Regions from separate parts of the Shewanella sp. HL-SH8 genome, predicted to be linked through region 2. Evidence: predicted binding sites of a transcription regulator. Region 2 holds the regulator's gene; the other holds the start of a gene.
The links. Region 2 encodes MetJ, which represses methionine synthesis genes. Its sites were predicted from a motif close to TAGACGTCTAGACGTCTA; they were not measured.

Region 1 (12,341 bases), 1.2 Mb from region 2:
AAGTCAATGCTTCACACCCACTTTATGCACTGGCAGGCCAGTGGGCAATGCCGGAGTTTGGCCACTTAAGCGCCGATGATGGGCAAATATTACAATATCGCTTATTCAAACCTGTGCCGTTTGATGACAGTAAAAAATACCCAGTAGTGGTGCGGGTTTATGGTGGGCCACACGCCCAATTAGTGGTTAATGCATGGAGCGAGGCTGATTACTTTACCCAGTATTTATTGCAACAAGGTTATGCGGTGTTCCAATTAGATAACCGCGGCTCAGCCCATCGCGGCACAAAGTTCGAATATGTGATTTATCAAAACATGGGTGATGCAGAGGTTCGCGATCAAAAAGCCGGTGTCGATTATCTGCGTAGTTTGCCTTTCATCGATGGCGATAATGTGGCGATTTATGGTCACAGTTATGGTGGTTACATGGCGTTGATGAGCCAATTTAAAGCCCCTGATTACTTTAAGGCAGCTATTGCAGGCGCACCAGTCACTGACTGGCGCTTATACGACAGTCATTACACTGAGCGCTACATGGGTAACCCAGAGGCTAACAAGCAGGGTTATGATGCCGGCAGTGTTTTACCTTATGTGAAAAACTATCAATCTGGCCTGTTGATGTACCACGGCATGGCGGATGACAATGTGTTATTTGAAAACAGCACTCGGGTGTATAAAGCCTTGCAGGATGAAGGTAAGTTATTTCAAATGATGGATTACCCAGGTTCTAAGCATTCAATGCGTGGTGAGAAAGTGCGTAATCATTTGTATAAATCGTTAGCCGCCTTTTTGGATAGCCAATTGAAGTAAGGGCTTTTGGATTTGATGTTGTAGGAAAGCGAATGCGGTTTAGGCCTATTCGCTTTTTTTGTGTTTAAGACTTTGGCTGTACTGGTATTGGGTAGCTTGTTTCAGTGTTGAGCCTCAATTGATTAGAATGAGTTATTGAGCTTAATTTATTTACCCAATATGATAATGGTCGGTGATGTAGGTTAGTTTAAGCTGATAGATATTTAGGGAGGTTTGATGACGTCAGGGAAGAATAAGTTTTTAATCTTGGGTGCAACGTCTAGTGCGGTAGCAGCTTTAGCTCATTTAGGTTGTATCATTTTTGGTGGTGACTGGTATCGTTTTTTTGGTGCCGGTGAGCAAATGGCTAGGATGGCTGAAAATGGTGATTGGTATCCTACAGTCGTGACTTCTATTATTGTTTTAGTGTTAACTCTTTGGGCGCTATATGGTTTGTCTGGCGCTAAAGTGATACCTAAGCTGCCTTTGCTAAAGCTTGGGTTACTCGTTATCTCTTTCATTTACTTAGTTCGTGGCGTCGGATTTGCTATGATTATGCCGATGTTTCCCGAAAACAGTTTGACGTTTTGGGTTGCCAGTTCAAGTATTTGTTTAGGTATAGGTGTCCTCTATTCTGTGGGTACTTTTCAAAATTGGTTAACGCTAAGTGGAAAAGCTAATGCCTGAATAAAAAACGAGCGAAGAGAGCTCTCATTTTGCCAGTCATATTTCTACTTTATTTGCTAGTGGGTTGTCAGCTTACATAATGAGTGGTGTAGAACTACCTTATGTGTACTTTATTGATTCATTTGATATTGTAAAAATACTAACAAGAGCAGGAGTATTTTGTTTATTGTTTTATCCATTTAGTCAGTTTGTTCGTTGGCTGTATTCAGACTCGAAAGCAAGTATCAAGTCTAATAAATAAAACCAAGACCCAGAACCGGCCTGAAGATATGGCTAAATCCCCTTGATTTTAGTAGGTATAAAACGTCGTTTAAATGACCACAAATTAGATTGTTCTCTACCTAGGTAATGTTTGCTTCCGCTAATTTAAAAGCGACTTAATCAGTAAAAGTGCCTGTTACACTGTTTTAATCAAGTCGCTATTTTCGGGCTCTACTTCATTATTCAGCTAGAGTATTAAACCATTCGGCCTAATTTTCTAGCGAATAAGGTAACGGCATAATCGTTAAAGCAGATTCTTCATCACCAGCAATACGCAAAGTCGCATCTGCTTCAGTGTCATTGGCTAACACAGCCGTGAGTAATACTTGATCGCCTTGCTGAACAAACTCAATGATAGCGCCGCCACGACGATAGCCGCCTTCAAGGGCGATTTCTAATACCGTTTCTTCTGTTAACGTTTGGCTACTGGTCCCAGATAAGATATACAGTGCGCGTTTGTTACCACCACGATACTTCATACGGGCGATGGTTTCTTGGCCCATGTAACAGCCTTTAGTAAAGCTGATGCCATTAATAGACTGTACGTTACACATTTGCGGTACGTATTGATTGGCATGTACGCCAGGAATATTGGGGTAACCTGATTTAATTTCTAATGCTTGCCATGCCGCGGCGCTGTACAAGGTTTGGTTTGCATAAAGAGCTTGGGCTTTTTCTGGGCTTAACATGGCAATGAAACGCTGGCCATCTTTAAGCAGCAAACCACCATCAACCACAGTGACTTCACTGGCAGTTTCAGGGCTAACTTCGGCAAAATGTTGCTTAACAAAAACGTTAGCTTGGCTGCCTGCAATACCAATTAATTGCCAGTTAGCTGATGCATCAACTAACTCAGCCTTGCTAAATACTGAATATTTTTTTAACTGGGGTAAATCAATCGCCAATGCGCTGGTGGGCATCAGCATAAATAAACTGTCTTGTAATACAAAGGTGCGGAAACTGGCTAACATTTTACCTTTCGCATCACAGTGCGCCCCCCAGCGCCATTGGTCTGTGGCAAGTGAGGTGATGTCAGTTGTGACCTGGCCGTGAATAAAGGTGCGACCTTGCTCACCAGTGACTTCTATAAGGCCTAAATGATTCAGGTTAGCTAGCATTATGGCAGGTGTGTCTTGGGTGGGCGCCCAATCTGGTTGACTTAGTGAAAGGCTCATAGGATTTTCCTGTAATACAGCAACATAATGCCAGCAGTGTAGCCCAATCGGTGGGGACTCTAAAGAGGCAAGACAATAAAAAACGACTATCTAAATATTATAGATAGCCGTTTTATTGTTACTGTGATCTGACGCTATCGATATTAAAACAATACGCGGGTACGAATTGTTCCTTCAATCAGTTTCAGTTCACCTAAGGCTTCTTCAGCTTGATCAGAATCGACTTCCATTACCACGTAACCAATTTCAGCGGTAGTTTGCAGATACTGAGCCGCAATGTTGATACCTTTAGCCGAAAACGCTTGGTTAATTTTGATCAACACGCCAGGACGGTTGTGGTGAATGTGCAGTAAACGTGAAGCGCCAGCGTGTTGTGCTAGTGATACTTCAGGGAAGTTAACGGCAGATACCGTAGAGCCATTATCTGAATATTTAGCCAGTTTACCCGCAACTTCAATACCAATGTTTTCTTGCGCTTCAGCGGTACTGCCACCAATATGCGGTGTTAATATCACATTGTCTAGGCCGCGAAGTGGGCTAACAAATTCATCGTCATTTGATTTAGGCTCAACCGGGAACACATCAATAGCCGCGCCTGCAATGTGCTCAGACTTAACAGCCTCAGCAAGTGCATCGATATCAACCACTGTGCCGCGAGAAGCATTGATAAAGAAGCTGCCTTTGCGCATTTGGCTGAATTCTTTTTCACCAAACATATCTTTAGTTTGTGGGGTTTCAGGAACATGTAAGCTTACAACGTCAGCAATAGCGAGCAGTTTTTCTAGGCTATGAACTTGAGATGCATTGCCAAGGGGTAATTTATCTTCAATATCAAAGAAAATAACGCGCATACCTAAGGTTTCAGCCAAAATGCCTAGCTGAGTGCCAATATGGCCGTAACCAATCACACCTAAGGTTTTCCCTCTTACTTCAACACTACCGTTAGCGCTTTTTAACCAGCCGCCACGATGACATTGAGCGTTACGCTGCGGAATGCCGCGCATTAGCATGATGATCTCACCAATGACTAATTCAGCTACGCTGCGGGTGTTAGAAAATGGCGCGTTGAAAACAGGCACACCGAGTTTTTCTGCAGCAGCAAGATCAACTTGGTTGGTTCCAATACAAAAACAGCCAATGGCAACCAGCTTTTCTGCATGGCTAAGTACTTCAGCAGTTAATTGAGTGCGCGAGCGTAAACCAACGAAATGGGCATCCTTGATGGACTCCAATAACTCACTTTCGCCTAGTGAGGCTTTGTGATATTCAATGTTGGTATAGCCTGCTCTTTCTAGTACATCTACCGCACTTTGGTGGACGCCCTCCAACAGCAGGATTTTTATCTTATCCTTGTCAAGCGAATGTTTCGCCATGATATGGGTACCCTCTAATGTATAATTGCTGATTTAGTACCTAGTTAAATTAGTACTTATGCTTATAATATCAATTAGTTTATGCTTGATATCTGTTCCCAAGCGGCGTCAAGTTACTAACCTTAGAAACGGCCAATAAGGTCAATTCTACTTTGGGAATAATTTGCGACTTCCAGCGCCTAGTCAAAGTAGCACTTTTTTGGCCAGTTGTGGAGGGCTAGATGGCTAAAGTTAATATTCTAATTCTAGAACAATATCGAATAAGAGGAATTTACATTGCTGAATAAAGTTATATGGATGGTAATTTATGTCGCGGTGCTACTTTGGTCCGTGAGTGATCCCAAAGATATGTTCACTTGGTGGTTAGAAGCGATACCCGCTTTAATCGCGTTACCACTGTTATTTTTTACTCGAAGCCGCTTCCCATTAACCCCTTTGGCCTATTGGCTAATTTTATTTCATTGCATAGTATTAATGGTTGGAGCGAGATTTACCTATGCTGAAGTACCGTTATTTGACTGGTTAGCGCAAGTGATGGGCAGTGAGCGAAACAACTATGACAAAGTCGGTCATTTTGCCCAAGGTTTTGTGCCTGTTATTGTCGCCAGAGAAATAATGTTGCGTAACGGAGTACTTCAGTTGGGAGCTTGGTGCCAGTTTTTGTCGGTATGTTTTGTATTAGCGTTCTCTGCATTCTATGAACTAATAGAATGGTGGGTTGCCGCCGCAACGGGTGAAAATGCCGAAGCCTTTTTAGGCACCCAAGGCTATGTATGGGATACCCAGTCTGACATGTTTTTAGCCTTGATTGGCGGTATTTGTGGATTAGTCTTATTAACTCGTCTGCATAATCGACAAATTCAAAATTTAAATGTCGCTATTAAGCCCTAGTTAAAAACCTTATGATTTATCAGTCAAAAATACGATTAATACTTTTGGCTGATAAAATTTATTATTGTTCTAGTTAATTTCTACTACCCTTGTTACTCAGTTTATCCATTTACCTTATTCTGGGCGTTTATGAGTAATTGTATCTGGCTTCAAGGTAAGATTTAGGTATAAAATCAAACACAGGATGATGTTCAAGTATTAAGCATTTTAGCTTATTGATGATGTGGGTAAACCCTAATACTTAGGAGCACTTGAACAAAATTAAACTTTTCAGGGAGAAGAGTGATGAGTTCCAATACATATGAATTGGTTTTTCTACACCAATTATCGGCACCTTGCCATTTAGCCATTCTTGCTGAATCAATAGGCTTAAAGACACGCATTGTGAAAAATGCAGCTGAATTAGAGCTTGAGAAAAAGTCTAATAGTTTCTACCTTGTAGCCCAAAAAGGTGCAGCCCTTGATAGCAAAGGTATTCCTTTATTGGTGTCACGTATTGTTAATCACGTCCCAGTTGCCTTATATCAAGTAGAGCGTGGATCATTAGATCAAGAGTCTGCCTTATTATTGGGAGTGCGCGGATTGCTATATTCAGATCAACGTATGGATTTAATGTTAACTGGTTTACGTAAAATGGTATCTGATGAGCTTTGGTACGACAGGCCATTGATCAGTAAAATTTTCAGGCGCTTAGTTCAAAAACTTGATCATAATAATGACATTCCAGCGGATACGGTTGCTATGTTACAAATGCTGACTAACCGAGAACGGACCATTATTCAGCTAGTCTCTAGTGGTGCGAGGAATAAAGAAATTGCCCATCGCTTATGTATTAGTGAGCATACTGTAAAAGCGCATATCTCTTCTGTGTTTCGCAAAACACAATCTCGAAATAGGGTTGAATTACTACGCTGGGCACAAACTTATCAAACTCATTTTGAATTGGTAAGTTAGGACCGTTAAGGCTGCCTTTTGGCGTTTATGTAGCTGATTGAGTTTGCTGGGTTATTGAGTTGGCTTAGTTAATTTAATCGGTTAGGTGTCAGTAGGATTAATTGAGATATTGGAGTGAACTCAATGAGTAACGGTAAATAAAAGGGAGCAATATAATTGCTCCCTTTTTGCATTTTAGTGTGATTTATTACACGTTATATCTATAGTTTAGTTTTGAATGACTAACGCGCTGTTGAAATTACCTGTTTGTGAGACATTAATCGTGTTATCAAAACCAGTTTGCGAGCCTGTCACTAGGTTATCATTACCCGTTTGTGTCACCATGAAGCTGTTGTTATCACCCTCTACAGTGAAAGCTCCACTCGATTCACCACCCACCCAGTTACCATTACCTGATTGCATGATATCAACTAAGTTTTCATTGCCCATAACCAGTAAATCAACCAGGTTGAGATCACCCACTTGAGTGACATCCACTTGAGTATTAAGATCGCCTAGAACAGAGACTATGGCTTCATTATCAGTGCCATCTTGTTCAACATCCACTTTGTTATCATTGCCGAGAATATCAACATGGCCAAAGTTAATATCACCCTCTTGATCGATATCAATTAAATTATCATTACCATCTGCTAATGCTTCTATGGTGTTTTGATTTCCATCCGATGAAAGATTGAAATGGTTATCATCGCCGTAAGCACCGAATGCAGCATAGTTATTATCACCTTCCTGCTCTAGATCAGCATCATTTTGATCGCCAATAACTTCAAATTCAGTTAGGTTATTGTCACCATGTTGCTCAATATCGATAATGTTGTCAGAACCATTTACAGCCGCTACAAATGTTTCTCCAACAGTGTTGTTTTGGCCTTTTTGATCAATCTCCATATCATTATCGTTACCAGTAGTGAACTCTAGTACGGCATTATTATTGTCACCTTCTTGTTCAATATTAATATCGTTATCTGAACCTGAAAGTGAGTAAACAAAACCGGTATTTAGATTGCCAACCTGTTCAATATCAACAGTGTTGTTATTACCTAAAATGCCACGAACGGCAGCTAAGTTGCTGTCGCCTTCTTGATAAGTGGTCACATCGTTGTTATTGCCTACATTAGGAGTTAAATCTAATGCAATTAAACCTGCTTGGTTGCCGTTGCCAATTTGGGTTGTATCACCATCGTTATCATTGCCTTGAACGCGAAAGACGCCATAGTTGTTATCACCTTGCTGGCTAATTTTGCTGCTATTGTTATCGCCAAGTAATTCAACAATACTTTCATTCAATCCACCTACTTGTTCAACATCGACATTGTTGACATTACCTGTAATTTGCACATCACTTTGGTTGAAAAAACCATCTTGAGTGACTTTAGTGAAGTTCTCATCGCCTTCTAAGGCAACATTAGAAATATGCCAGTCAGCAGTTTGATTAACTTCAACTTCATTTTCATCTCCAACTGACGTCACGTAAGACTCTAACCACACACCATCTTGAGCAATGATCGCGCTTTGATCGTTACCAGTTTGACTAACATCAGATACATTTAGAGAACCTGTTTGCTCAGATTTTACATCCTGGCCAGCACCGTCTTGCATAATGCTAATGTCGCTGTTATCACTAGCAAAAGCTTGTGAAGACAGACTTGCTGCAATGGCTAAAGCTAATAAGGTTTTAGTTGTTTGCGATTTCATGTGACGCTCCCTGTTTAGTATTGTGTAATTGTGATTGCAGCACCATCTGCAATCTGTTCAATTGAGAAGTTTGCACTTCCTAGTTGATTTAGTTGTACTCGATTATCATTCCCTGTTTGAGTAATCGACGCATTATTCTGCTCGCCTGCTTGTAGCAGCTCGACTTCATTATTCACACCATATTGAGCAATATAAGCTTGATTCCCTTCACCTCGCTGCAAAATAAACGCTTGGTTGAGTTCTCCTGCCTGTATAACACTGGCTTGGTTTAGCATGCCCTGTTGGATGATATTGATCATGTCGCCACGACCATTATTTTCTAACAGCGCTTGCAATGTGATCGGTAAATTTAGATCAAGTTGATCTGATTTAACGTCTTGTGCATAAGTGGTTAGTACGAAGCTTGGCAGCAGGAGGGCGATGCACAATGTTTTTGCCATTGAAATCTGCATGATCACACTCCTTTGCATTACGTGAAACGTTTCGGCAATGACTCATTAGATAGAGCCAAATTAACTCGACTAACTTACGGGGTTAATAATTGCCTCACAATTGGACTAAAGGGTATTAATTAGCGGATGTAGAATGCAGTTTTTCTGATGGGTTATTTGTTTATTGTTGTTTATTTACAATGGTTTATTTTTAATTTTATTAAAATACATTCTAAAGGGTTAGGTTGACTGACTTAGCCGTAAAGTTGTAATTATCCAAGTCATTCTTTTCAAACTTGTGACTATGTGGCAACAATCTGTGGGTAATAAAATTGCCGGATGAATATGTCTTTCATGGGTCAGAAGACACTCTTTTGATATATTCAGCAGTACCGGTTCTGGAATCAAAAAGGATGATAGGAAACCAGTATATGTCGATTAAAATAACACCCGTAGCGTTAGCCATAGCGTCTGCAATGGCAATGACTTCCGCAGTGCCAGTGATGGCTAAGCAAGCAGTGACTTACCAGCAAGATACCATCTTGGTGGTGTATAAAGACAATGTAACTAAATTTGAACGTTCGTCAGCGCAAAAGCTTGTTGGCGCAACCATTAAAGACATCAATGCAGATGGGGTGGATGATAAATTCAGTCACCTTTTGAATGGAAAGTTGGCTCGTTTAAGTCTAAGAAATGGTGCTAATGTTGAGCAAGCGATCAAAATGATCAGCAAACATCCGGCGGTTAAATATGCCGAGCCAAACTACATTGTCCGCGCAATAGGTGTTCCCGATGACCCAAGTTTTGTTGACCTTTGGGGCTTACATAACACCGGCCAATCCGGTGGATTAGCCGGTGCCGATATTGATGCCGTGTTAGCCTGGAATACGTCAACGGGTGACCGTAATGTGGTTGTTGGCGTAATTGATACTGGGGTGGATTATAATCATCCTGATTTGCAAGCGAATATGTGGGTAAATCCTGGTGAAATCGCGGGTAATGGTATCGATGATGATGGTAATGGTGTTATTGATGATATTCACGGCTATAACGCAAATGCCAATACTGGTGATCCAATGGATGGCAATGGCCACGGTACACATGTTTCGGGCACTATTGGCGCTAAAGGTAACAATGGTGTCGGTGTCGTTGGCGTTAACTGGGATGTTAGTATTATTGGTTGTCAGTTCTTAGATGCAAGTGGTTCAGGTACAACTGCAGCCGCAATTGCCTGTATTGATTACATGACAAATCTCAAGCTAAACCATGGTGTCGATGTTAAAGCGACAAACAATTCATGGGGCGGTGGTGGCTTTAGCCAAGCGCTTAAAGATTCTATAGATTCAGCAGGTGATGCAGGAATTTTGTTCTTAGCAGCAGCGGGTAATGACGCATACGATAATGATGTTACACCTAGTTATCCAGCAAGTTACGATTCAGATGCCATAATGGCCATCGCCAGTACTGATCGCAATGACAATATGTCAGGCTTTTCTCAATGGGGTTTAACCAGCGTTGATATGGGCGCTCCTGGTTCGGCTATCTTGTCCACAGTACCTGGTGGCAGTTATGATACTTATTCTGGTACATCAATGGCAACGCCCCATGTTACAGGTGCGGCGGCTTTGGTGTGGTCACTTAATCCAGATCTTAGCGCCGAAGAAATGAAAGAGTTACTGATGGCATCGGGTGATTCTAATGCGTCATTAACAGGACTAACAGTAGCTGGTACGCGTTTAAATGTGGCATCAGCCCTTGACCAAGCAAACCCAGCACCAGGTTATCGCTTTACTGCCTCACCCGCATTACAAGAAGTGGAGGCGGGCAGTGCAGTAAGTTATGATTTTAGTCTAGGCAGCGTAGCTGGTTGGAATGGCAATGTCGCATTGACGGTTGATGTATCACCTAGCTTAAATGGCGTGAGCTTATCAAGCGCATCAGTTGGTGCTGGTGATGACTTTACTGTTGATGTAGTAACTGAAGCAAATGCAGCCTGGGGTGATTACGTTATTACGGTAACAGGAGATGATGGTGCAACTGTTAAAACCAAATCAGTAGCACTAGCCGTTTATCCACAAGGGCTGAGTGATTTCCCTTATAGCAATAATTCTCCAGTGGATATTCCTGATAACAATGCCGTAGGTATTAGTAGCACAATTAATGTTGCTGATGATATTGCAGTTTTTGGATTAGCGGCAAATGTTGATATCTCTCATACTTGGATAGGCGATTTAATTGTTACTTTAACATCGCCCAACGGGACTGAAGCTGTTCTGCATAATCGTGATGGCGGCAGTGCTGATAATATTGTTAAATCATGGGATTTAAGTGCATTTAACGGTGAAATGGCCATGGGCGATTGGACATTATCTGTGTCTGATAATGTTGGCGCAGATACGGGGACACTGAATAGTTGGGGGCTCACCATTTCGGGTGTAGGTGACTCAGCTCCAGCTGCCCCTGTTGCAGGATTTGAATATGTGATTGATGGATTAAATGTCAGCTTTACTGACACGAGTTCAGATGCCAATAATGACATAACTACCTATTCCTGGGACTTTGGTGACGGTTCAATCTCAGCTGATGCAAATCCTGTGTACAGCTATGCCGCAGCAGGTGTTTACACAGTGAGCTTGACGGTAACTGATGCTGAAGGAAATACTAACGCCACCATGATGGATGTCGAAGTGTTTGCACACAGTATTGAAGCCTATGTTTCTCGGGTATTAGTCTCACGCCGTGGTAGTGCACTTGTTGACCTGAGTTGGGACGGGGCTGTTGGTGGAACTGTCGATGTGTATCGTGATGATGAGATGATTACTACCACAGATAACGATGGGCGTTACCGTGACCGTTTCAGTACAACGGCAAGCTCGGTAACATACAAAATCTGTCAAGCATCGAGCACCTTGTGTTCAGATTCTTTTGTAGCACAGTTTTAAGTGATAAAAAATTGAGTTAACTTACTTAATGTAAGAGATAATTAGGGAGCATTTCTGCTCCCTTTTTTATTGCGAGTAATACAGTATATGAATTATAAAGCGCAATTTACCAGTTAATTATTTCTTCTGATACCATCTCACAGTACACTGGAAAAACAATTGTTAACTGGATGTATTCAATGAGTATTTGGTTTAGAGAAGTAACACTTGCAGATTGCGAGCGCTTAGATGCAGGGATGAATGGCAAAGGCACACTGATGCAAACCCTAGGGATTAAAATTACCGAAATTGGTGATGACTATCTTAAGGCCACTATGCCCGCCGACCCTAGTGTACACAACCCACTTGGTATAGTGCATGGTGGTGCAAACATCGCGCTTGCTGAAACCGTTGCCAGTTATGCAGCAAACTTTGTTGTTGATTTCACCAAGTTCTATTGTGTTGGCCAGGAAATTAACGCAAACCATTTAAAAGCCTCTCGCAATGGCACATTAACTGCCACAGCAAAGCCAGTTCATATAGGCAAACGCAGTTCAGTGTGGGAAATTTTAATCCATAACAGTGCTAATGATTTATGTTGTATCTCACGGATGACAGCTGCGGTTGTTGAACGTTAGACCTCATCATATTGAGCTAAAATCTATAGGTATGTTGAGATGAATTTTAGCATGGAAGATCCACAGACCCAGACTATACTCAATAAAACAGCGTGATAGGGGAATAAATATGGATACAGCAACAGTTTGGGAATGGGTGGGGTATCTTGCTTCGGTAGTGGTGGCGATATCCTTAATGATGGCGAATATAAAAAAACTTCGCTGGTGGAACTTAGTCGGCGCAGCGTTATTTGTTGCCTATGGTTTAGCGATTGATGCTATTCCAGTCGCGTTAGTGAATTTTTTCATTGTGTTAATTGATGCTTATTATTTAGTAAAATTGTATCGCGAGCCTGCAGCGGAACCATCTTCAGAATAACCTTGTTATTTTGCGACAACGCCGAAGCATGCTTCGGCTTTTTATTGCATTTTTAATCGGTTCTTACTTTCTTATATACTCTCCTGATTATCATAATCGATTGTTACTATCTATTTTAATCGTTTTTATTGTTTACTATTATTCTATATTATCGCTTTATACGATAACG
Region 2 (12,341 bases):
ATTGTAGACGCAGCTAGCGTAATGGCGCTTAAGGTCTTATTTAGTTCCAACTTAGTCCCAACAATAAACATAGCGACCTTGAGTCGCTATTTTTTTAGCTATTTTTTAGCATTAGCCTGCTGTCTTTAAACTGCCACTTTTCTGTCATCTAATTTATGCTCAATTGTCATAAACCCCGCTTATCTTATGTCCGGAAACTAATCTTATAAAAAGAAAGTTTACTTGTTGCAGATGACAACGATCTCGAAAACACCTAGACATTCAAAGGACATATTATGAGCAAAGCGACATTTGATCCACGACGTTTTAATAACAGCGATAACACACCTTTTGCACAGGTGATGGAAAAACATTTATCTCGTCCGTAACTTTGTTAAAAGAGGCCTAGGGATCAGTGCGATGACCGCATTCGCCGGTGTGGGATTAACCGCCTGTGGCTCAGACGACAATACAGTAACACCCAATCCAACGCCGACTCCTACACCTACACCAACTCCAATTCCGCCAACAAAAAGCTCTGCGGTATTAGGTTTTGATTCTATTGCAGGTTCAAAAACCGGCGCAGTGGCGATTCCTGCCGGTTATTCAGCGTACGTGCTTGCGCCATGGGGAACGCCATTGAACGCTAAAGCCGCGGCCTGGAAAGCAGATGGAACCAATACAGGTGAAGACCAGGCTAATTCAGTGGGTATGCACCATGATGGTATGCATTTTTTCCCACTTAATGACTCAAATGATGATGGTTTATTATGTATTAACCATGAATATATTGATGAAGATGCGCTGCATCCAACAGGACCAACTTTTGATGCCAATGGTAAGCGCACCATCATTGATGAAATTCGCAAAGAAATCAATGCCCATGGTGTGTCAGTGGTACGCATTAAGCTGAATAACGGCATGTGGGAAGTGGTTAGCAATGATGCCCATAACCGTCGTTTTACCGGCGCAAGTGTGATGGACATTGCTGGTCCTATGGCTTATACCAGTTACTTAGAAACACGTTACTCACCCGATGGCAGCCAGGCCCGTGGAACATTAAATAACTGTGGCAATGGCAGCACACCTTGGGGCACTTACTTAACCTGCGAAGAAAACTGGCCGGGATATTTTGTCAATAAAGGCACATTACCAGCTGACCAATCACGTATTGGTATTTCAAAGTCTGGTACCCGTTATGGCTGGGATCACCTAGCCGGTGATGATGATGAAAGATTAGATGAATTTGCCCGTTTTGATATTACACCGTCAGGGACAAGTGCGGGTCAGGATTACCGTAACGAAGCTAATGGTCACGGTTATATTGTAGAAATTGACCCGTACAACCCTAATTCACGTGCGGTAAAACGTACCGCCTTAGGCCGTTTCCGCCATGAAGGCTGTACTTTTGGTAAGTTAGAAGAAGGCAAACCAATTACTTTTTATTCAGGTCATGACTCTCGTTTTGAATACTTATATAAATTTGTCTCTGATGCCGTGTGGGTAGCAGCAGATGCGAATACCAGCAATCGTATTGCTATGGGTGATAAGTACATGAATGCGGGTACGCTTTATGTGGCTAAGTTTAGTGAAGACGGCGTGGGTGAGTGGTTGCCATTAACTTTAGATGCAGTAACAAAAGATGGCAGCACCTTAGCCAGCAGTTTTGATACTCAAGCAGCGATTATTTTAAACACCGCCGGTGCTGCTGATTTAGTTGGTGCAACTCCGATGGACCGTCCTGAATGGGCAACGGTTGATCCATTTACTGGCAGTGTTTATTTAACATTAACCAATAACACTAAGCGTACTGAAGCAAACACAGCTAACCCTCGCTTAAACAACAGTTTTGGTCATGTTATTCGTTGGGACGAAGGCGATAAAGCCACCGAGTTTAGCTGGGATATCTTTGTATTTGGTTCACCAACCGACGGTGATGCAGAGACTAACTTGTCAGGTTTAGACGACTTAAATCAATTTGCTAGCCCAGATGGTTTAGCGTTTGATGCCCGTGGTATTTTATGGGTGCAAACCGATAACGGTGCCGATGAAGTGACCTCTTATACCAATGATCAAATGCTAGCGGTTGTGCCCTCTACTTTGGTTGATGCTGATGGTAAGCAGCAAGTGATTAGCGCAGAAACCCAAGCGCAACTGAAGCGTTTCTTTGTTGGCCCTAATGATTGTGAAGTGACAGGCTTTGCTATTACACCTGATTATAAAACAGCGTTTGTTAATATTCAGCATCCAGGTAACTGGCCATACTCGAATAACGCGACTGAAGTCACTCCAGCGGGTACTCAGCTTCGTCCCCGCGCTGCCACTGTGATGATCCGTAAAAACGATGGCGGCGAAATCGGCATTTAATCGGACTGATTTAATAGCTCCTACTTAGTAGCACCTGTTTAACAGTGCGGAGTATTAATAAAATTGCCCTAGACGTAAAGTCTTAGGGCCTTTTTTATTAGCTGAGTATGATGTTTTTTCAACAGCATCAGCAAGCGCAAGCGCATCGGTCTCTAAATCAGTGGACGCGACAAAGGACAGGCTTAATTAGTTAGCCAGTGCATAACCACCTTTTAGGTGGGCGATATGTGAAAACCCTAGGCGCTGCATAGCTTGAGCGGCCACAAGAGATCGACTTCCGCTACGGCAAACTAACACCCATTCACTGTCTTTATCATGCTGATGTTGTTGCATAAATTGTACTAAACGCGTTAATGGCACATTTTCACAAGCCTTTGACGTATGGTGTAAAGCGTATTCGTGGGGCTCGCGGATATCAATTAATTTAACCTTAGAGGAATGTAAGGCGATATCTAAACTGGCTGCTGAATACTCTCTGATGGGTTTAAGTTTGCTGCAACTCGCTGTGGGTAAAGCACCGCAGAGTATTTCACTGCCGGTTTGATCATTAAGCTGGCTGTCCAGTGCTAACTTACGCGCCACAAATTCATCCACTGTGATGGTGTTTTGACTCACCTGTTGTAGTAACGGATTGCGCAGGCACTCAGCACTTAAGTGAGTGGCAAATTCATTTTGATAATCGTGGCTTGCACAAATAAGACTTTGTGGTGCTAAGACAGAGCTGAGTAATTGAATGCTGCCATACATGGATACTGCACTGCTACTGTCGAAATTAGTCCGCCCTAGGGTGCCCATTAAAATAGTGTCCCCACAAAAAGCAAATAAAGTGTTACTGGCTAATGTGTCTGAGCCGCTTAAAGGCTGGCACAGTAGCAAGCTTATACTGTCATCGGTATGCCCAGGCGTAGGCACTTTGACTAGCCATTTGTCAGCCAACTGAATGTATTCCAATTGGCGGCCATTTTCTGTCACTGATAAGGCAGTTTGGGGCCAACCTAATCCGTCACACTGAATGCTTTGCGGATTTTTTTCCGCCAGCAATAACCGTCCTGAAACATGGTCAGCGTGGCCGTGGGTATCAATAATGGCGATTAAATCTAACTGCTGACATTGCAGTAAGGTATCTAAACGCTCTGTTAACTCTGGCAGAGGGTCAATAATAAACGCTTTCTTTGAGGCCGCTTCGACATAAACCCAGGTGCAGCTAGCGCCTGAGCGTAATTGTACTAAACCATTTAAAGGGGTTTTATCATCCATGTTAGCACTATCTAGCACCATGCAACTTTGGGTTAAGGCTTGGGCGGTACTGATAATACGCTGACAAGCTTGACTCACTTCAGCTTGGGTCATGGCAGGGCCAAAAGACAGTCTAATAGCCGACTCACTTTGCCAGGCTGGTAAGCCCATAGCATCTAACACAAAGCTACGGGTGACTTTAGATGAGCATGCAGAACCTGAACTAACGCGAATATTAGCGGCGTCAAATAAGTCCATTATTTCTTTGCTGCTAAAGCCTTTAATTGCAAAGTTCAGTGTCGTTGGCACGCTATTGTCAAAGCTGTGATTAAACACAATTTGCGGAAAAGCTTGCCTTAGGGTGTCGGCAAGTTGTTTGCGGTATGCATGTAAGGTTTGATGACTGGCAAAGCATGAGTCTGTTGCAACCAGTTGGTCAAAAACAACATTAATCGCCGCCATGCCTGGCAGGTTTTCAGTGCCTGAGCGCTGGCCGCTTTCTTGTCCACCACCGGCAATGACCGGCGTAAGTGGCGCATTTTCTCTGATATAAATAAACCCTATGCCTTTTGGCGCATACAATTTATGGCCGCTAAAGGGCGCATAGTCGATAGTGGTTTGAGCCAGATTAAGCGATATTTTCCCAAGGGCTTGTACACAATCCACTAACCAAAAAATAGTGCTGCTGGCTTGGCGAATGGTAGTTTCTAAGGCGCTTAGGTCTTGATACACCCCGGTTTCGTTATTCACCGCCATGGTACAAATCATTAATGATTTAGGCGCATACTGGCTAATAAAGTCATGATCTAAGTTGCCATAACCATCAACCGGAATGGCGATGACCTTTGCATTGATACCAAGCAAGGCATTCCAATGTTTAAGCGACTCTGGCACGGCTTTATGTTCTGTTGCGCCATAGAGTAAATAGCAATCTTCGCCCCGTTGTTGAGTGGCTTTTAAGGCTTCTCTGGCACTGATTAATGCGGACAGAATAGCGGTTTGAATGCCTTCGGTTGCGCCGCTGGTGAAAATGATTTTGCCATTTTCAGAACCTAATATTTGCTTCGCTTTGTTGCGGGTCTGTTCCATTAAATCTTTGGCGCGAAGGCCGGTGATGTGGCTTGAACTTGGGTTACCAAACAGCAGCTCCATGGCCGACAGTGCAGCTTGGGCGGCTTGAGGTAGCACAGGGGTTGTCGCATTGGCATCTAGGTATATTTGGCTCAGGTCGTGGTTATTATTCATTTAGATCAACTCTGCTTGGTATTATTAGGTGAAACTGTATATTTCTTTTTGTTATATCTAATCTCGTTTTGTTATATTAGCAGTTTGGTGATCAGTTACAAGCCTAAACTTATGGTGATTTATCTTTGAAGATTCTATTAATCAGCTTTGTTGAACGCTTACCTTTGATTACCTTGTTTAAAGTATTTTTCGAGCGCTTTCTTGAACCAAAACACCTTGCAACGTATGATGCGTTTTTTTTCAGCAGGCCCTAAGATGCGTCATTTAACCACTCGTTATCATCCTGAAACGCCGGCAGCATTTATTGATAATAATTCGTCCACTATGCTGACACGTTTGGCTGCCCGTGCCATTGTGCTTCGTGGCAACCATATTTTGATGTTGTACACCCAGCGTTATCATGACTATTCACTGCCGGGCGGCGGGGTCGATGCGGGTGAGGACATAGTGCAAGGTTTAGTGCGTGAGCTGCGGGAAGAAACCGGTGCTAATGTCACTGGTGACATCATTCCATTTGGTTTGTATCAAGAATACCGTCCATGGCGACGTAACGGTTTTGAATCGGTCAAGATGCTGTCTTACTGTTATGTATGTCAAATTGAAGATGAATTGGGTGACACCCAGTTTGAAGCACACGAGATCAGTAATGGTATGACCCCGGTGTGGATTGATATTGATACCGCGATTTCCCATAATCTGGAAACTATTGCTAGCAGTGACAAGAAAGGCTTATCGATAGAAAGAGAAACCTTTTTACTGCAGTTGATTAAAGCAGAGTTATTGAACTAAGCCGTAGGCGACTTTTAAACTTTCGGCGACTTTATGGTCAAAGTCGCGGTCAATGACACGTGCAATAACATTCACTCAATGTCTGCTATTCCATTTTCCTGTGACACGATTGAAGTTCAAGATAGGCAGTTAAATACGTACCTTGATAACCACTTTACGGACTTTTTGCGGCGTAGCAAACGTGCCTGGCATGTGCATATCACCAGGAAAGAAAATAGCAAACATACCGGTTTTTAAGGCAATAAATGCCGCATCTTGTTTATTTGATTCGAAGTCAAACTCGGCATAATCATGTTTGTCATAATACGGCTTAGACGGTGTTTGATCCGCTAACGGTAAATAACCAAACTCTTCTGCACCACTGACCACATATTGGACATCAATATATTGCTGATGTACTTCAAATGGCTCAATTTCTCTTGGTTTGGTTTCATAATCATTGACGATAACAAACAGGTTTTTACCGTCTAGTTCATAGTTACCAACAGCTTTGGCGGTAAAATCTGTTTCAGCTAAGTGTGCTAATGCCAAGGCTAAACGTGGATGCAGTTTTGTATATAGATGGCGATTTGCTAAAGTGTCAACAATCATAAGAGTTCCAATGAATAATTCAGCAGTGAAAGTGTCATAGTATGGCAATAATATCACTGTTTTAACTCTTCAAGTATTAGAGGATCAACATTTGTCAGCATTACGGCTTATTGCAGGTGAAACGGCTTTTAAACAGATAGAAGCGCAAGGTTTACAGCAAGGTATGTTTACCCAGCTATTAGCGGCTTCAGGTGGTCCTAAGTGGATTGGTATTGCAGGGTTAGACAAGTATATTTTTGGTGAGTTTTTTAAGGACCGTCAAGATCCGTTATATATGCTGGGAGCCTCTTCCGGTGCATGGCGTTTAGCATGTTTAGGACAAGACAACCCTTTAGCAGCCTATGAGCGATTAGAACATTTTTATATCACTCAGCGTTATGACGATGTGCCCACCAGAGAGCAAGTCACTCAACAAGTGCAGGGTGTGGTTGATGGTATTTTAGGCGATAAAGCGGGGACGGATATTATTGCTAACCCGATATTTCGGGATCATATTATTGCCTGTCGAGCCCGTCATGTGAATAGCAGCCAGTCTAAGGTGGGCATTGCCATTGGTTTGGCCTTAGCTGCGGCCAGTAATAGCGTTAACCGTAAAAGTATTGCATGGCATTTTGAACGTATTTTACTGAGCCATAAAGATGCCGCATCTCCGTTTGGGCGCTTAAAAGACCTACCAACCAAGCAAATGGCACTGACTGAAAATAATATTCGCCAGGCACTGCTCGCCACCGGTTCAATTCCATTATTACTTGATCCAGTGCGCGACATTGATGGTCTGCCAAAAGGTAAGTATTACGATGGTGGCATTACCGATTATCATTTTGATTTACCCCTACCCAAAGAAAGTGGCTTAACCTTATATCCACATTTTTACCCGCATATGAGCCCAGGTTGGTTTGATAAGTCACTGATATGGCGTAAGGCCCGCAGTAATTATCACAACGCGCTCATTCTGGCGCCATCGGCTGAATTTATTGCCTCGCTACCCTATGGCAAAATTCCAGATCGTGAAGATTTTAAGCATCTTGATACCCAATCTCGGATTGATTATTGGCAAACAAGTATTAAACAGAGCCAAAAGTTAGCTGATGAGTTAGCAACTATTGTGGCCAATGGTACCGTAATGGATCATCTTGAGGCTTGGTAAATTACTGGTATTGTGGAACAAAGTAAGTTGCATTTTCAGTCGTACATTAGCATTAATTTATCTTAATTTACTGTTGGTTTTTTCATCGTTGACTACACTGATATGGAGCAGCATCTTATTGATGCTCGCTTTTTTGGTGCTTCACCTTGATGGTGTTGGAGGCGAAAATGCAAACACGTGAAATGGCTTTACTGATACAAGATGCGGTGTTGTTGCCAAATGGCCGGCTCGAGTTTAGGGTTGCTTTTCCTGCTGAATTGGCGCTGGTGGCATCAGTGCTTAAAGGTGAATACGGTTTAGCCATGGCAGCGCTAAAGGCTAAAAGTGAACTGCCCTGTTATCGCAGTATTACCGAGTGTGAAATTATCGACTTTCACCAACTAGAAGATAAGTCGCTGAGTATTGTGTTAGAAGGTAAGCAACGCTTAAAAGTATTATCGGCAGCTAAACAGCACAATGGCGTATGGATAGCACGGACTCTACCTTGTCAGAATTGGCGCCATGAGCCGATAGTGGGTAAGTTTGAAATTATCAGTGCAGCGCTTGAACAGTTTTATGAAGTTAACCCTGATTTACTTGGTTTGTATTCACAAATTCATTTAGAAGACGCCACTTGGGTAAGCCAGCGTTGGTTAGAGGTTTTGCCCATGTATAGTCGTGATAAGTTACGTTTGGTAGATCAGCCCAATTGTCACAAAACCATGGACTTTGTCCTGCAATTACTAAAATCCCATGTTGATGTATAACCTGATAATATAAGGGTATCTATTCGGTACCCTGATAATTTTATGTCGAAATCTACTCACGAGTCACTTTTAGTTACTGGCGCTATCGCGGCGCAGCCATCCTATGTTGTCTTACCTCGCACGAGTGAATCCTCTACAGTTTATCCAACAGTGTTGGCTTTTTTAATTGATAAGTTTCCACAAATATCACCCTCAGCGTGGGATCAACGGATTAAAGAGGGCAAAGTACATTGGCAAGATGGCCAATTAATTGATTGCCAAAGTGAATATGCCGCAACCAAACGGGTTTATTATTATCGTGAAGTTGCAGTTGAAAAAAAAGTGCCTTTTACCGAGCAAATTCTTTATCAAGATTCCCATAAAATCATTGTCTATAAACCGCATTTTTTACCGGTTACCCCTGGTGGTAATTATGTGAATGAATGCTTAGTACACCGTTTACGTATTCGCACTGGAATAGACACAATAGCCCCAGCTCATCGGCTTGATAAAGACACCGCTGGCGTGATGTTGATGACGGTAAATCCTGAGACTCGACATGCTTATCATCAACTTTTTCTCGATGATAAAATTAAAAAAACCTATCAAGCAGTGGCCGAGTTACCACAAGACTTCGCCTTAAATCAGATGATGTTGCCATATCATTGGACCATTAAGAATCGGCTAGAACGTGGAATACCTAGTTTTACCATGCAGATTGTTGACGGGCCTAGTAATAGTCATTCTGAGATTACATTACTCAAAATTAACAATAACCTAGGACTTTTTGAACTGGAACCCGTTACCGGTAAAACCCACCAATTACGGGTACACATGCAGAGTTTAGGCATGCCTTTATTACATGACCGCTTTTATCCCACACTGCAGGCTAAAGGCGAAGATGATTTTGACAAACCTTTACAGTTATTAGCGCAGCGTTTGCAGTTTGTTGACCCAATCACTCATGAAGTTAATGATTGGTGCTGTGAAGGACTCACTATGTGATTTAAGCTATGTTAACAAAGGCTTTTAAAGGCTACCTAATGACTTTATCGTTAACAGTAATGCACTCAGCGTACACAAAATTAACGTTGCTTTGCGGGTTTTATCTTTATCGACTCGCCCAACAATTCGTCCTGCAATGATGTACCCTGCAATGACGGATGGTAGCAGTAACAAGGATAACCAAAGGTGTTTTACTTCAACCAAACCGACTATAGCTAAAATAGCGAGTGCGATCATCGAGCTGAAGATAAAAAAGGCTGATAGTGCCGCCCTAAATTGGCTGGCATCTTTTCCGGCCAGCAAAATAGCCATTGGCGGTCCACCAATGGCGGCAATGTTGCCAAAAATACCTGAGACAATACCCGCAATAAATAAGGTTATCCGATTCACAGGTGCGGATAATTTAAAAATACTTAATAAAACCGCTGTAAATACAATAGCAGCAATGGCTAGTCCTAATATTGGTTGAGGGGCGAGCAATAGTAAGCTTGCGCCCAAAAAACCACCCGGAACTCTGCCAAGTAACGCATATTGCAATCCATTAAATTCTAAATGGCTACGCTCTCTGAATAAGGTCATTAGTGAAATTGCAAACCCCATCACAATCACTGGAACGGGCACTAACTGTGGGTCGATAATATACAGTAAGGGACTGGCGACTACGGCTAAACCGAAACCGATTAAGCTTTGGGTTAATGCGCCACAAAAAATAATAACTGAGGCGAGTAATAACGTGGTGGGATCAATGAATGGCATGCAATGACTCTTAGTAACTAACGTTTTTCAACACAAGTATTTGTATATTGATTGATATCAATTGTTTGATCGTGTCTAAAAACAAAATTCCATCAAGATAACTACCCTGACTAAGCAGGATATTCATCTTGATGGAATGAATAGCAGATGTGAAATGACTTAAAAGTGATTAATTACTCTAAATCTTCCCATTCAATACCCATTTGGTCCATCAATGCTTTCGCTTCACGCGGAATGCTGTCAGGCTCATCTTTTGATAAGTCATGATCATCGGGCAATGGTTGACCCGTGTAAGCATGTAAAAAAGCTTCGCAAAGTAATTCACTATTTGTCGCGTGACGTAAATTATTTACCTGGCGACGAGTGCGCTCATCGGTCAGTACTTTCAATACTTTTAACGGAATTGAAACTGTGATTTTTTTTACTTGTTCATTCTTCTTGCCGTGTTCGGCATATGGGCTAATATAGTCGCCATTCCACTCAGTCATTAACTCACCCTTTACTTTAAATACGGTGCAGATTTTAAACCCTTAAAGTTTCTAGTCAAATTATTGCTGTGTTTTAGTGCACATTGCAAATAGATTTCTTTATGTTTAGACGTCTAAACGTCTATTTTTGTTGACCTGAGCTGCTCAGTTAGGTAAATTTAGCCATCTAGACATCTCTTTGTGTGTTCGTAATGTTAGGAATCAATCATGACCAAGTCTTGTAAACAACATAGCAATGCTACTGTCGCAGTCCGACAGGGGATTGAAAGTGACACACAACATGGTGCAGTTGTCCCGCCAATTTATTTATCGACCAATTATTCTTTTGATGGCCATAAAAATCCGCGTGAGTTTGATTACAGCCGTTCAGGCAATCCAACACGTTGTATTTTAGGCGAAGCCTTAGCCAAATTAGAGCAAGGGGCTACCGGAGTGATAACCTGTACTGGCATGGCTGCCATTACGCTAGTGACCTATTTATTAGGCCCAGACGATTTATTGGTTGTGCCACATGATTGCTATGGAGGTAGTTACCGTTTATTTACTAACCTGGCCAAAAAAGGTCAGTTTAAATTGGCCATCGTTGATCAAACCAACGCGGCAGCATTAGCAGAAGCCATTGCCAAAAAACCCAAAATGGTGTGGTTAGAAACGCCGTCTAATCCATTACTGCGTGTGGTCGACATTGCCGCCATTGCTACTGCAGCAAAAGAAGTTGGCGCATTGGTTACCGTGGATAACACCTTTTTATCACCTATTTTGCAGCAGCCTTTAAATTTAGGGGCTGATATCGTTATCCATTCCACGACCAAATATATCAATGGTCACAGTGATGTGGTTGGCGGCGCTGTTGTAGCTAAAGATCCAGACATCGGCGAGTTACTGCATTGGTGGTCAAACACCTTAGGCTTAACGGGATCAGCGTTTGACAGTTACCTTACTCTGCGTGGTATTCGTACTTTAGCAGTGCGAATTCGTGAACATCAAGCCAATGCCAAACAGATAGTTGATGCGCTATGTCAAAGCCCTGTGGTGGCAAAAGTGTATTATCCAGGATTAACGGATCATCCTGGACATGAAATTGCGAAAAAACAGCAAAAAGGCTTTGGCGCTATGCTCAGTTTCGAGCTAAAAGGTGGCGAAGCAGAGGTTGTAGCATTCTTAGATGCGTTAACCTTGTTCAGTGTTGCTGAAAGTTTAGGCGGAGTGGAAAGTTTAATAGCCGTTCCTGCGACTATGACCCATAGAGCAATGGATGCCCAAGCCCGTTTTGAGGCTGGCGTTAAAGATACATTATTGAGACTATCTGTTGGTATTGAAGATGGTGAAGATTTAGTGGCAGATATTAAAGCCGCATTAGCTGCAGTCGCAGCGCTGTAGTTGTCGTTTAAGGAGTAATACATGGCGCGTGGTCATTTACATAAATTTGGTGGTTCAAGTCTTGCAGATGCGGATTGTTATCGCCGAGTCGCCCACATTTTACTGACCCATGGTCACAGCGATGACTTAATTGTTGTTTCAGCGGCAGGTAAAAGTACCAACTTTTTATATAAGCTGCTCAATTTGCGTGAAACCGGTCAGCTATGGCAAGAAGAGCTACAAGTATTAATCGGCTATCAGCAAACCTTAATCGAACAATTATTATCTAATGAGCAAGCACGTGATTTACGTGAGCGCTTGTCGACCGACAAGTCACAATTGATTAGCTTATTATCACTTGAACAGCGCAATGAATATCAAATTAGCCATGTGGTGAGTTTTGGTGAACGTTGGTCGGCAAGATTAATGGCGGCGTTATTACGTGAATCTGGTGTAGCGTCATCCCATGTAGACGCCTGTTCAATACTTGTCGCTGACGAAGGTGCTGTGCCTAATATTCGGGTAGAAGAGTCGCGAGCCAAAGTGCAGGCTTTATTAGCGGCTCATCCTAATGAGCGTTTAGTCATTACAGGGTTTATTTGTGCTAATAGTCAGGGTGAAACACTATTGCTTGGGCGAAATGGTTCTGATTTT

Region 1: a site for MetJ is predicted at 4,495-4,512, ahead of serA (phosphoglycerate dehydrogenase). Genes of this name have one in related genera too.

The regions. Positions count from the first base shown of each region.
Region 1 is NZ_CP195039.1:910,194-922,534, forward strand. Features, by position in the region: gene ACRWQN_RS04150 (S9 family peptidase) at 1-809, shown strand, start outside; gene ACRWQN_RS04155 (hypothetical protein) at 1,026-1,475, shown strand; gene ygfZ (tRNA-modifying protein YgfZ) at 1,946-2,911, opposite strand; gene serA (phosphoglycerate dehydrogenase) at 3,055-4,284, opposite strand; gene ACRWQN_RS04170 (DUF2238 domain-containing protein) at 4,582-5,175, shown strand; gene ACRWQN_RS04175 (response regulator transcription factor) at 5,461-6,129, shown strand; gene ACRWQN_RS04180 (curlin) at 6,337-7,824, opposite strand; gene ACRWQN_RS04185 (curlin) at 7,839-8,276, opposite strand; gene ACRWQN_RS04190 (S8 family serine peptidase) at 8,687-11,197, shown strand; gene ACRWQN_RS04195 (PaaI family thioesterase) at 11,377-11,814, shown strand; gene ACRWQN_RS04200 (YgjV family protein) at 11,924-12,172, shown strand.
Region 2 is NZ_CP195039.1:4,074,063-4,086,403, reverse strand. Features, by position in the region: partial or broken gene ACRWQN_RS18130 (PhoX family protein) at 276-2,346, shown strand; gene ACRWQN_RS18125 (aminotransferase class V-fold PLP-dependent enzyme) at 2,533-4,827, opposite strand; gene ACRWQN_RS18120 (NUDIX hydrolase) at 5,083-5,616, shown strand; gene ACRWQN_RS18115 (YhcH/YjgK/YiaL family protein) at 5,746-6,207, opposite strand; gene ACRWQN_RS18110 (alpha/beta hydrolase) at 6,299-7,354, shown strand; gene ACRWQN_RS18105 (LON peptidase substrate-binding domain-containing protein) at 7,522-8,100, shown strand; gene ACRWQN_RS18100 (pseudouridine synthase) at 8,143-9,084, shown strand; gene ACRWQN_RS18095 (TSUP family transporter) at 9,109-9,840, opposite strand; gene metJ (met regulon transcriptional regulator MetJ) at 10,014-10,328, opposite strand; gene metB (cystathionine gamma-synthase) at 10,536-11,708, shown strand; gene ACRWQN_RS18080 (bifunctional aspartate kinase/homoserine dehydrogenase II) at 11,730-12,341, shown strand, end outside.